DNA from 2 places in the Exiguobacterium sp. s149 genome. Region 2 is predicted to be linked to the other one. Evidence: predicted binding sites of a transcription regulator. Region 2 holds the regulator's gene; the other holds the start of a gene.
The links. The regulator Rex, encoded in region 2, represses fermentation and respiration genes when NADH is low (regulators of the CRP and FNR family bind a similar motif). The targets are predictions, from matches to a motif close to TTGTGAAATATTTCACAA.
Positions count from the first base shown of each region.

Region 1: the regulator Rex is predicted to act here: its motif matches at 1,655-1,672, upstream of KNP81_RS00150 (L-lactate dehydrogenase).

Region 1 covers NZ_JACSLZ010000001.1:20,943-24,363, forward strand. Annotated here, with positions in the region: gene KNP81_RS00145 (rhomboid family intramembrane serine protease) at 1-425, opposite strand, end outside; gene KNP81_RS00150 (L-lactate dehydrogenase) at 580-1,536, opposite strand; gene KNP81_RS00155 (DUF92 domain-containing protein) at 1,706-2,476, opposite strand; gene KNP81_RS00160 (5-formyltetrahydrofolate cyclo-ligase) at 2,455-3,009, opposite strand; gene rpmG (50S ribosomal protein L33) at 3,065-3,229, opposite strand; gene KNP81_RS00170 (1,4-alpha-glucan branching protein domain-containing protein) at 3,314-3,421, opposite strand, start outside.
Region 2 covers NZ_JACSLZ010000009.1:9,001-12,421, forward strand. Annotated here, with positions in the region: gene KNP81_RS11805 (ABC-F family ATP-binding cassette domain-containing protein) at 1-1,014, opposite strand, end outside; gene KNP81_RS11810 (redox-sensing transcriptional repressor Rex) at 1,164-1,820, shown strand; gene KNP81_RS11815 (twin-arginine translocase TatA/TatE family subunit) at 1,820-2,038, shown strand; gene tatC (twin-arginine translocase subunit TatC) at 2,041-2,829, shown strand; gene KNP81_RS11825 (hypothetical protein) at 2,954-3,247, shown strand.

The DNA of each region.
Region 1 (3,421 bases), on a different contig from region 2:
TGAGGCTTCCCAAAGGCGAACCGTTGCTTCAGTTCATTTTTTCGTTGTTGGTCGAGAGCGACTGCACGCGGGCGATATGACGTTTCCGTTTCGGCGCACGGCCGCATCTCGAGCTTCACTTTTGCCGCAATCGGGAACGTGAGCGACGACAGACGCTCTTCATCGACGAGCGGGTCCCCATAAATGTGGACATGGAGCTTCTCGCGGCCGATTCGGGCCAAGCGAAACGAGTTCATGACCGCCTCGACGTCCAAGGCGACATGGTTCGCCCACGCCTTATCTGTCCGTATGTAGAGGTGATAGACATCCCCCGCTTTCGTGTCAAACAATAAAAGTGCCCGCGACGGCTCTAAGACGCCCTCGATGCGTCCTCCTGCTTCGACGGCACGATATACATCTTCCCAAAAACAAGCTGGTTCTGTCATGTTGGCTCACCTCCTTCCATACTTTCATTCTAAAGGAATTTAGGCGGGACGACAAAATCGAGCATCGCCCCAATCTGCCCCGCTCTTCCGTCAGCCAAAAAAAAACCGTAGTGGCGGGAGCCAACTACGGTCATGACAGAACGAGTAATCGTTTTTATAAGACAGGCTGCATCGTTTTCAATAACACTTCTGCCGAATGATGCATCTTTTGTTTTTCTTCGTCTGACAACTCGATTTCCACGACTTGACGGACTCCTTGGCGGTTGATGATGGCCGGTACACCGATATGGATATCGTTCAAGCCGTATTCACCATCTAAATGTGCGCCGACCGTCAACAACGTGTTCTCGTTACGGAGCACGGCCTTGACGAGACGGAGCAAACCGAGGCCGATGGCGTAGTACGTCGCGCCTTTGCGCTCGATGATGTGGTACGCCGCGTCCCGAACGTTGACGTAGATGTCTTCGAGGTCTTCCCATGTATACTCGTCGTTCTCTTCAAGCAACTGCTCGACCGACTTCCCGTAGATGCGGGCGTTGCTCCAGGCCGCGAATTCCGTGTCTCCGTGCTCACCCATGATGTAGGCGTGGCAGTTGCGTGGATCGACGTTGAAATAGTCACCGAGCATGTACCGGAGACGTGACGTATCGAGTACCGTTCCTGATCCGAACACGCGGTGCTTCGGTAAACCTGAGTATTTCCAAGCCAAATGTGTCATGATGTCGACCGGGTTCGAGGCGATGATGATGATGCCGTCGAATCCAGATGCCATGATGTCCCCAATCATCGATTTCATGATTTTGGCGTTCTTCTCGACGAGGTCGAGGCGAGTTTCACCCGGTTTTTGTGGTGCACCGGCAGTGATGACGACGATATCTGCTGCACCACAGTCCGTATAGTCCCCTGCCCAGACGCGCATCGGTGAAGAAGCGAACGAGACGCCGTGGTTCAAGTCCATCGCTTCGCCTTCCGCCTTCGATTTGTTGATGTCGATAATGACGAGTTCCTCACAAAGACTTGCTGTCGTCAATTGGTACGCAAAGCTGGCACCGACCGCTCCGGCACCGACGAGCGCGACGCGTGTTACTTTTGCATGATTTAATGTTTCCATATTGATTCTCCACCCTTCGAACAATCTGTTTCATGTTTTTGTTATGTCTGTTACATAAAGATTGTAACATCATTCACAAACACTCACTACTAAGGAAACCGTTTTCACTTTGGCGATATTGTGACGAAATTCACATTCGTTTGAAACATCTACATTTTCTGTACTACCCTCATCGTAACAAGAGGAAACTAATCGTCGCGGCCGCGGCGATCGACAAAAAGTTGACGGCGTCATTGCCGAGAAAACGCCAGCCCGACACATAAGCCGCCGGCTCACGATGATGCATTTTCTTCTCGGTCAACTTGCCGCACACACGGCATCGGTATTTCCGTTGCACCGTGGCCCCTAACAATGTGTCGACGACGCTGCCGCTCAATCCAAGGGCGATCAAGACGAGCGCGAACGTCACATCGATCTCGATAAATGGAAGCAAGGCGAGGATGATGACCGTTGCCCCGACAATCGACATGACCGTACCGAACACGGACACCCCACCACTCGTTCCCGGTTCGACTTCACGGAACGTCCGAATCGAGCGCGGTTTCTGCTTGGCGAGGACGCCGAACTCAGATCCCCACGTATCACTCGTCGCCGCGGCAATCGAGGCGACATAGGCGAATAACCAGGCGTCGTTTGGCGCAAGAATCATTCCAAGCGCCGTCACCATGCCGACACCCCCATTGGCGAGCACCTGCACGAAATCACGGGGACCCGATTTCTCAACAATCTCATCGACAGGCGCCTTGTCCCGGGCACGATATTTCGAGGCGAGCGACGATGTCGAGAAGAAGACACCGAGTAAATAGAGCCCGAACCAACCGAAACTGTAGCCGATGACCGTCCCAGTCACGACCGTTAAGACGGCACCGGAGCGGGTCAACGAGCGCAATCGATAGCCGGCAAAGGCCACCAAACAAGTTACAACGAAGATGGCGAACATAAAATCGTTTCCCTTTCCGTCACGATGAATTCGACAGGAATGTCGTGTGGCTCAATCGGGATCTCATCGAGCAGTTGAACGTCATAGGCCAACGCGATGGTCGTCCCATTGTACGTGGCGAGGTAGCGATCATAATAGCCGCCTCCCCATCCGATTCGATAGCCGGACCGGTCAAACACGCGGCCGGGGACGATACATACGTCAATCGAGCGCATCGTCGCTTCAGTCGTCGGCTCCAATATATTCATGACGCCCGGCTCGAGGTCTTCTAGCGAATGAATCTCATGGAACGTGAGTCCCTGTTTCGTAACTTTCGGCACAAACACTGATTTTCCTGCCTTCCATGCTAAGCGGATGAGCGGCAACGTATCAATCTCTAAATCGAGGGCGAGCGTGACAGCCACCGTGTCCGCCTCTTGCCACGCCTTCAGTTCGGTCAATGTATGTATGATGACGCGGTCCCGGTCCGACCGGTCGTCGAGTTCACGGATTTGACGATGTACGTCTTGCCGAAGTTGTTTCTTTTCAATCACTTCAATTCCCCCTTGTTCAAAAAAAAGGCCGCCACATGAGTGACGGCCAGTCTCATTATTTCACTTCGCGGTAAAGCGTGTGACGACGGAGACGTGGGTTGTATTTGCGCAATTCGAGGCGCTCTGGGTTGTTACGTTTGTTTTTCTTCGTGATGTACGTGCGATCGCCTGTTTCTGTGCAAGCTAGTGTGATTTTAACGCGCATTTCTTTCACTCCCATCTTACTAATGTTGTATCAAGTGCTTTTGCTTTACAGTCTAAGCATACTCAATTATCCTACCAATTTTTATTTGAAAAAGCAAGGTTATTTCGTGTTCTTTTTCAAACGTTTTTGCCCGTATGGCGAAGCATCGAGCGGCAGGCAGGTTTTTACGTTATCACCAATCGCATAGCGCATTCCGACTTCCTCAGT
Region 2 (3,421 bases):
GATGGCGAGGTCGCTGCCGCTCAATACGTCGTTCCCGCTTTGACGTTTGATTGAGAACGAGAGGACGGCGCTGCGCTCATCACCGTCCGGCGCTTCCATCCGGTCGACTTTCTCGAGCCGTTTACGGACACTCTGTGCCCGCTTCGTCGTCGTCGCCCGGGCGATGTTACGCTGGATGAAGTCCTGCATCTTGGCAATCTCTTCTTGTTGCGACTCGAACTGTTTCTTCTCTTGCTCGTAAATGGCAGCCTTCTGTTCAAGGTACTTCGTGTAGTTGCCGACGAAGCGACGGCTCCGGTGGCGCGACAACTCATAGACGACCGAGACGACGCGGTCGAGGAAGTAGCGGTCGTGGGAGACGATGAGGACGGCGCCTTTATAGCCGCTCAAATACTTCTCAAGCCAGCCGAGTGTCTCGATGTCCAAGTGGTTCGTCGGCTCATCCAAGATGAGCAGGTCTGGACTTTGGAGCAGCATCTTGGCGAGAGCGAGACGTGTCCGCTGTCCGCCGGAGAGCGTATCGATGCGGCGTTCGAAGTCGTCCGGATAGAACCGCATCCCGTGAAGGACAGAGCGGATCGTCGCCTCATATTGATAGCCGCCACGGTCTTTGAACGTATGCTGTTCTTCATCGTAAGACGACAAGAGGCGCTCATAGGCGGCCGGGTCGTTCAAGATGCGCTCGGAACCCATGTCTTGCTCCATGCGGCGCAGCGTCTTTTCTTGTTCGATTAAATCGGTGAAGACAGTAAGCATCTCATTCCAAATCGTCTCGTTGGATTCGAGTCCTGAGTCTTGGGCCAGGTAGCCGATGGTGACGTCTTTCGGCTTCATGATGTCGCCCGAGTCGTAGTTGTATTCCCCGGCGATGACTTTGAGCAGTGTCGACTTGCCGGCACCGTTACGGCCGACGAGCGCGACGCGTTCGCCTTCTTGAATTTCGAGTTTGACGTTCTCTAAAATCGGTTCGACGCCGAATGATTTCGATAAGTTATTGACTTGCAGTAGGATCAAGTGAAAAAACCCCTTTCTCTCTATTTAGTATACTTTATTTCTTCCCCATTTCAGGTATATTCATTGAGTGGTCATGTGAATTCGTTTACAATCAAGGTGTATGAAATTAGATTCGTTTGAAACGCGTCGTAAAAAGGAGGCTCTTTCCGTTGAGTCAAAACGAACCAAAGATTCCGCAAGCGACAGCCAAACGGTTGCCACTATACTATCGGTTTATCCAAAGCCTACATTCATCAGGAAAACAGCGTGTCTCTTCTGCTGAACTGAGCGAGGCGGTCAAGGTCGATTCGGCCACAATCCGTCGCGATTTTTCGTACTTCGGTGCGCTCGGGAAAAAGGGATATGGCTATAACGTACAGTATCTGTTAGACTTTTTCCGTAAGACACTGAATCAGGACGAGATTACGAACGTCGCCTTGGTCGGGGTTGGTCATCTTGGGACAGCTTTCGTCAACTATAACTTCCTTAAAAACAATAACACACATATCGTCGTCGGGTTCGACGCAGACGAGACAAAAGTCGGCACGACGATGTCCGGTGTCCCGATTCATCACGTTGATGAGATGGAACAGATCATGAAACAGAACAAGATTGACGTCGCCATTCTCACGGTGCCGTCTGCCTATGCGCAACCGGTCGCGGACGACTTGGTCCGCTTCGGTATTCGCGGCATCTTGAACTTCACACCGGCCAGACTTACTGTGCCGGATACGGTCCGCGTCCACCACATCGACTTGTCGATCGAACTCCAGTCGCTCATTTACTTTATGCAACACTATCCATCTGCTGAGGGGGTCCATCAATAATGGAATTACTATCATCGTTGCTCGTCGTCGGTATTCCTGGGGGAGCGAGTATCTTCATTATCGCCATCGTCGCGCTTATCATCTTCGGGCCGAAGAAATTGCCTGAATTCGGACGCGCCGCCGGACAAACGCTCCGTGAGTTCAAAAATGCCACAAACGGCATGATGAACGAACATGACGAGAAAGATAAGAAAGAACTTGAGAAGAAAGAGCAGTAATCATGAATCATCAACCTGATCAAGAGCGGGCGCTGTCCGACCACTTGACAGAGCTGCGGAGACGACTGATGCTGTCGGCATTTGTCGTCTTTGCCTTCTTTCTAATCGCTTTGCCGAGTGTCAAATACGTGCTCGCCTATCTGCAGGCGGACCTCGTCGAACGAGGGCTTGAGCTGAACGCCTTTGGGGTCGCGGACCCGCTCATGATTTACTTGAACTTGGCGCTCGTCATCGGTCTCGTCGCATCCGGTCCGTTTCTACTGTATCAACTGTGGGCGTTCGTCGCACCTGGTCTGCATCCGAACGAGCGGAAAGCGACGCTCGCTTATATCCCGATCATCTTCATCTTGTTCCTGATCGGTCTTGCGTTCGCCTACTATTGGTTGTTCCCGCTCGTCCTCGATATCTCGACGGACCTCGGGCAAGACCTCGGTCTGACGCAAATCATCGGGGCGTCGAACTACTTCACGTTCTTGCTGCAACTGACCATTCCATTCGGACTGTTATTCCAGTTGCCGGTCGTGACGATGTTCTTGACGCGCATCGGTGTCGTGACACCGTACTTCCTGTCATCGATTCGGAAGTATGCGTACTTCGCCTTGTTCGTCATCGCGGCATTCATCACGCCGCCGGATTTGACGTCGCACCTCATGGTGTCGCTGCCGCTCTTCTTCTTGTACGAGATTAGCTTGTCGATCTCACGCATCACGTACCGGGGCGTGCTCCGTCGTGAGAAAGAGGCGATGGTGAAAGAGCAAGTCGATTTGATGAAACAAATGAATGAGAAGTAAGCATCGTTCTTTAACGGGACGATGCTTTTTTTGTGATTGGGAATAAATGTTTTTAACAACAAGATAAACATTGGACCCACGTGATACGATAAAACTACTTAAACATCAGTCAGGGGGAGAAGCGATGGCTTGGGAGTACTACGGGGATGAACTCATCATCATCGGCGTGTTGACGACAATGTTGCTGATTGCCGGACTGAACTTTTTGAAATCGCGATTCAAGCGGAGACTCGTCTTCTCGTTGATGTTGCTCCTCGCGGGATACGTATCGTGTATCATCGGACTCGTCTGCGTCCGTGGTTGGGACGCTCTGGGGTGGATTTTTATTGGCATTAGTCTGTATGTAATCGGCCTCCTCACCTATATCGGCGTCGTCACTTACCACTGGTTTAAAGCAAGACGCACGACCCATTCATGAATGAACCGTTCCGGTTGCGGAGCGGTTTTTTGTTGTCACACCAGCCGTTCAAACTTTAGACATAATTACGTGAAAAAGTGAGCAAAAGGATTGTCAAACCTTCTTGTGAAATAGTACACTAAGTTCAGAAAGTGAATGTGATGTTTATCACAAAAACTAACTTGCCTAACACTC